DNA from 3 places in the Alteromonas alvinellae genome. Region 1 is predicted to be linked to each of the others. Evidence: predicted binding sites of a transcription regulator. Region 1 holds the regulator's gene; each other region holds the start of a gene.
What was found. Region 1 encodes sigma-54, which starts transcription at its own class of promoters, with help from an activator protein. Its sites were predicted from a motif close to GTTGGCACGNNNNTNGNNT; they were not measured.

Region 1 (2,208 bases):
TGATGAATTTAATATCAACCATATACGTAATAGTACAGGGATGAGTTTGTCAGGGGGCGAGCGCCGTCGTGTTGAAATTGCACGCGCTTTGGCCGCAAAACCACAATTTATTTTGTTAGACGAACCATTTGCTGGTGTTGATCCAATATCAGTTAATGATATAAAGAAGATAATACAACATCTTCGGGATAGGGGCATTGGTATCCTTATCACAGACCATAACGTACGCGAAACATTGGATGTTTGCGAGAAAGCGTACATTGTGAGTCATGGCGAGCTTATTGCGCAAGGAACGGCGGAACAGGTTTTAAGTAATCAAAAAGTAAGGGATGTATACCTAGGCGAACAATTCAGGCTATAGTTAGTGTAACCGAATTGTCATTTTTCAGTTTAGCTCTGGTATATTTAATTTAGAGCATTTAAATAAGACGTAGATGAAACCATCTTTACAGCTAAAATTTAGCCAACAACTTACCATGACACCACAGCTTCAGCAGGCAATTAAACTGCTGCAGCTTTCTACGCTTGATCTCCAGCAAGAGATACAAGAAGCACTCGATTCAAATCCACTATTGGAAGTGGAAGAAGGCAGTGACGAGCCACAGCTAGAAAAGAACAATATCGACAACGATGACAGCGGCTCTGAGGCCACTGCTTCTGCGTCTAGTGACACGTTAGAAGCGGGTGATGCATTAGAGAAAAATGACCTTCCCGACGAGCTACCTATCGATAGCACGTGGGATGAATATTACTCAGCTTCATCTGCGCCAGCGCCAGGCCCGTCTAATGACGACGAGCAAATCTTTCAAGGCGAAACCACTGAAGATATTCAAGAACATCTTCTTTGGCAAATGCGCCTTACTCACTTTTCAGACACTGACCGCGCAATTGCCACTGCTATCATCGACTCTATAGACGAATCCGGTTATCTAACCGTTACCCTTGAGGATATTTTAGAAGCAGTAAATGACGACGACTTAGAAGAGCCAATAGAGATGGACGAAATAGAGTGCGTACTTAAACGCATTCAGATGTTTGACCCCATTGGCTCAGGTTCCCGAACGCCTCAAGAATGCCTTATGGTGCAGTTACGTCAGTTTTCAGACGATACACCGTGGCTTGCTGAAGCAAAGCAACTGATTGAAGAGTACTCTGACTTACTGAGCAGCAAAGACTATCGTACGCTTATGCGTAAAAGCCGATTGAAAGAAGATCAGCTACGCGAGGCAATGCGTTTACTGCAAACCTTGAATCCTCGCCCAGGTAGTGCTTTAGTTACTAAAGAGCCTGAGTACGTTATTCCTGATGTCTCAGTAACCAAGAAAAATGGCCGTTGGGTGGTTGAGCTGAACCCCGACAGTCTGCCTAAATTAAGCGTTAATCAACAATACGCTGCAATGAGTCGCCGTGCCAAGAATAGTAGCGATTCACAATTCATCCGCTCACACATGCAAGAGGCTAAGTGGTTCATAAAGAGCCTTGAATCTCGTAACGAAACCTTAATGAAGGTTGCAAACTGCATTGTGCAGCAGCAAATGGGCTTTTTTGAGCACGGCCCGGAAATGATGAAACCAATGGTGCTAAATGATGTCGCAGAAATGGTAGATATGCACGAATCCACTATTTCGCGAGTGACAACGCAAAAGTACATGCATACGCCACGTGGAATCTTCGAATTGAAGTATTTCTTCTCAAGCCACGTTGCAACAGAGTCTGGTGGTGAATGTTCATCTACAGCGATTCGTGCATTGATCAAGAAATTAGTGGCTGCGGAAAATCCTAGTAAGCCGCTAAGTGATAGCAAGATTGCTTCATTGTTGGCCGAACAAGGCATTAAAGTTGCCCGGCGAACAATAGCAAAGTACCGGGAATCGTTGTCGATCCCGCCGTCGAACCAACGCAAAAGCCTTATTTAATCGGGCTTAATAATATAAGGAAGACGAAATATGCAAATCAACCTTACTGGTCATCATGTCGAAATCACCGACTCTTTGCGTAATTATGTCGATACGAAGTTCAGCAAACTTGAACGTCACTTTGATCACATTTCTAATGTGCATGTCATCCTGAACGTTGAAAAATTAAATCAAAAAGCCGAAGCGACCGTTCATTTAAGTGGCGCTGAAGTATTCGCATCCTCAGAAAATACCGACATGTATGCGGCGATTGACAGCATGGTTGATAAACTCGACCGGCAGGTAATCAAGC
Region 2 (2,208 bases), on a different contig from region 1:
ACTGAGTTTGCACTTTCAACAGTTGCAGTAGCCAGTACTGAACCGCCGTTGAAGCCAAACCAACCCATCCACAGGATAAATGTACCTAAAGTTGCAAGCGGTAAGTTTGCACCTGGAATCGCGTTTACTTTACCGTCAGCTGTGTATTTACCCTTACGAGCACCAAGCACAAGAACACCAGCAAGAGCAGCAGCTGCACCAGCCATGTGAACAATACCTGAACCTGCAAAGTCAGAGAAACCAAGGTCACCAAGCGTATACATACCGAATACAGCTTCGCCGCCCCATGTCCAAGCACCTTCCATTGGATAAATAAAGCCCGTCATAACAACTGCGAACGCTAGGAATGCCCAAAGCTTCATACGCTCAGCTACCGCACCAGATACGATAGACATTGCTGTTGCAACAAATACTACCTGGAAGAAGAAGTCAGCAGAAGGTGCATAGGTTGCTGGCTCTTCAGCGACACCTGTTGCGCCATCAGCCATGATACCGCTTAGGAATGGACCCCAGTCGCCACCACCGTACATAATGCCGTAACCGCAAATCATGTACATAGTGCAGGCGATAGCAAATAGCGCTACGTTTTTAGTTAGAATTTCTGTGGTGTTTTTCGCTCGAACAAGACCTGCTTCAAGCATCGCAAAACCCGCAGCCATCCACATAACCAGTGCACCGCAGATTAGAAAATAAAAGGTATCTAGCGCATACCCAAGTTCAAAAGTGATTTCCATTATGGTTTTCTCCGCAAAAATATCGTTGTGGCTTACAGCGCGTCGCTATCCGACTCACCAGTTCGAATACGAACGGCATGTTCAAGGTCGTAAACAAACACCTTGCCGTCTCCAATTTTGCCTGTTTTGGCAGCGCCAACGATGGCTTCTACCAGGCGTTCTACTTGATCATCCTGAACAGCAATTTCCAGTTTGACTTTAGGTAGAAAATCCACCTGATATTCCGCTCCGCGGTAAAGTTCAGTGTGTCCTTTTTGACGTCCGAAACCTTTCACTTCGGTAACGGTCAATCCGTCAATACCGATTTCTGAAATGGCTTCACGAACGTCATCTAGCTTGAACGGCTTGATGATCGCTGTAACTAGTTTCATGAGTTGCTCCCAGTTTATTTTGGTTATTCTGTGATTTATGGTCGTGTTTCCAACTACGGGAAGTTAAACCAAGAGCCATGCCATAAATTATTATCCAAATAAATCAAACACATATAAGCAAATGCCTCATGAACGCACAAAAATAATGCACACTAATGGTGCACTGTTAAAAATTTGCCCAATTTTGAAGCGGTATGAGGTTGCGGTAAGGTGAGAGGACTAAAAAGTGCGATGAAATTAGGATGGAACTATTCGATAGGGCCCATGGTCTGTTGTTTACTATGACGACTATCACCCCATCTTTCTTTGCGCCTGAGCGCAGCATTGACCACCATTCCGTTGCAAAGAAAACGGCGTGGCGTCCACTATTAGTTTCGGGCTGTGCACATGTGATTGGGGTCATCGTAGTGGTCATACTTTCTCAAATGGGCATCAATAACCAAAAAGCACGAGTAAATGTTTTGGAGCGAACGCCGGAGATAAGCGCCAGACTTTACTATCCCCCCGTTCCACGCCCTCCTGCCCAAGCTAAACCACAAGAAACTAAACCAATCGATGTTTCCCCTAAAAGGCAAGAAATTGAGTTGAAGCCTGATGCAACCAAAGCGACTGAAGCACCTGATAGTACGAATGAAATTGTAGAAAGCCCTGCGTCCAAGCAGCAGAAAAATGCTGAGCCCGATAAACAGCAGGTACCCGTTGAAAGTAAGCCGACTAATACACTGCCGTCGCCCACTTTATCAAAAGACGTAAATCGGCGCGCAGGCTCGTTGAATCTGTCGGTAAAAGATGGCGCAGCCCTCTACTTTGAAAATTATCACAGTGACAAAGTCGCTGAAGACGCAGAACAGGCAGCAAAAGCATTTCAAGAGCGTAAAAATAGTCCTGTGCTTAGCGGGCCAAGCACACAGCAAATACAAGCTAATGAAAATCGACGCCCTTCAAAACGCGTAAACTGTAGCAGTACGACCAATAAAACTTTGGCGATATTGAGTGGAATTGCTGGTGGAACCTTAGAATGCACCAATATGGACGACCACAAACGTTTCATAGAAGCCAGACTCAATAAACTTCGGGTAAGCGGATTAAATGGTTGATCTTAC
Region 3 (2,208 bases), on a different contig from region 1:
AGTAGCAGAGCTACGAAAGCTAAGCAGTGCGACGCAAATAGGGAAAGGGTCATGGTTTTGATTATTTTTAGACTAAAGTATAAATGAGGTTACTAGGACGAACATTAAACTTAAGTATTGATTGTTATACGTTGTTATAGATATAACACGGCTATGCTGATAAACCAACCATGAATTTGCTAGGGGATTTATTTGTTAGAGGTTATTTTTTTACTACAAAATCATTTTCTTGGATGTTCGCGATAACGCCTGTACCTGTGTTTACCACCGTTGATGAATTGCCAAAGGCACGGTCCACAATAAACGTGCCAGGGTAGACAGCATACTGAAGGTACGTTCTGCCTAGGTTATCTATTACTTCTTTAGCTTGATAAAGATATAGTTCATCTTTCTCAGAAATGCCATTATCTCTCCCTAAAGAAATTGAAATTTTGTTGTTCGCAACGCTAATTACCCTGCCTGTTATAGGCTGGCAAGCAGTGGATTCTTTGATGTCTTCTATTGCCTCGCTGATGCTTACGTCAATGGCTTGACCATAGCGGGACTGCCAAAAGGTTGACGAAAACTCATCAACATCTTCGAATCTGTCAAACGTCCATTCTTCTTGGTTTCTATACGACGAGGTATAAAGCAGGCCCCCATTTATTCCATCATAAACCTGAAGTGACATTGAGAACGCGCGCTCTGGTGTACTATCACGCCACGGTGTAAACACAGGCGGGGTATCTTTTGGGCCCATACTTAAATCGTCGATAACACCAATAATCACAAACTGAGTGTTACTTTGGGCCGATAGGGTGCGTATATTCTCTGCGGTAAACCGGCTGTCAAATTTTGCCGTATGAGGTGCAACATAAGTAATGCTAAGGTTGTTGGTTTGAGCTTTCATTGCCTCTACGAGTCGCTGAGTGAAAGCTTTGTCGAAATTAGGCATATTGCCATGGGTCAAATGACCTCTATTTCTAATTCTAAAGTGTGTAGTGGCGAAGTGTTTCTCATCAAGCTGTGCATCGCACGTCTTACCTTTAGGAAAAATATCGGCTCCGACACGCACGGTAATTACCTCACCGTTAAAGGTTTCGTTAACTAGCTCAAGCTGATTAACTTCGCCGGTAGAGCGGATTGTCATTTCTTCGTTTTTAAGCAATCCATTGGTGAGTTTGGCAACACTGTGCACTGAAGCGCCGGCAAACAGCATTGCTTGTTTTAACGCTTCTTGCGTGGCCGTGCGTTTAGCTGCTTCTTTATTACCATCTAGCACAACTGCTTGCCCCGTGGCCTCATACCACGCGGCATGCGCTTGCCCAATAAAAAAAACTAATAGGCAAACTACCGCCACAGCAATATTAAAAAATTTCGCCAGAGTTGTTCTGCTTATGCGTTGCACCACACACTCCTATTGTTGCTCAGTCTATGCGCCAGATTAATACCACGAACTATGCGAAAAAAGTGCCAAGTGATGTGGGTTTTCTATAATAAGTTAAAATGGGCGCACATCTTGCTTTCTTTGGGCTATATCAGCGAGTAAATGCGTGCCTGATGTAGGCAGGCGAATCGGTGAATACCGAAAAATTAGGCGTTAGGTCAAACAGGCCATCGAGCGTTGTCATAGCGTATCTAATAGAAGCTAACAAATAGTTAAGCCGTCAGTAACCTGTTATTGATGCAAATTGAGGTTTAGATTCATGTGCTTGAATAAATTGAAAAAATCGAAAGTGTTTATTCAGTCTTCCATTCTCGGTTTCGCTCTCAGTATAAGTGGCTGTGGCATTATTGATAAACATGTCGAGTGGGAGACGGTTGAGCCAGAAAGCTATCCCGTTCTGAAGGCCATTGGCTATGCGCCGATTTCATCTCAGCGAGGTGAAAGTGATAGTATGAAATTGATAATGGCAATGAAAGCGTCAAAATTAGATGCATACAGAGAACTCACAGAACAAGTTTATGGTCAAAAAATTGAAGGCAGCCAATCAGTTTCCCATCTTGTTGTAGAGTCGGAATCGTTGCGAGCCTCAGTTGAAGGCGTGATAAGAGGCGCTGAAGTCGTCAAAACTTATCCGGTAGGGGAGGACACCTACGTGACAGAACTCTCTTTAGATATGCAGCAAGTTTATGATATTTATTTATCTACCGCGAAGCCAAGAAGAGTCAAAGACGTAAAATACTATTAGGAATGGGGCGATATAAAGCAGCGCAGGCTACCTTGGT

Region 2: a site for sigma-54 is predicted at 1,172-1,190, ahead of glnK (P-II family nitrogen regulator). Genes of this name have one in related genera too.
Region 3: a site for sigma-54 is predicted at 1,439-1,457, ahead of ACX5KA_RS02190 (flagellar assembly protein T N-terminal domain-containing protein). Genes of this name have one in related genera too.

The regions. Positions count from the first base shown of each region.
Region 1 is NZ_CACSIH010000203.1:53,771-55,978, reverse strand. It holds gene lptB (LPS export ABC transporter ATP-binding protein) at 1-361, shown strand, start outside; gene ACX5KA_RS14815 (RNA polymerase factor sigma-54) at 435-1,916, shown strand; gene hpf (ribosome hibernation promoting factor) at 1,947-2,208, shown strand, end outside.
Region 2 is NZ_CACSIH010000200.1:77,777-79,984, forward strand. It holds gene ACX5KA_RS14505 (ammonium transporter) at 1-734, opposite strand, end outside; gene glnK (P-II family nitrogen regulator) at 767-1,105, opposite strand; gene ACX5KA_RS14515 (hypothetical protein) at 1,348-2,202, shown strand.
Region 3 is NZ_CACSIH010000031.1:1,204-3,411, forward strand. It holds gene ACX5KA_RS02190 (flagellar assembly protein T N-terminal domain-containing protein) at 203-1,387, opposite strand; gene ACX5KA_RS02195 (LPP20 family lipoprotein) at 1,686-2,171, shown strand.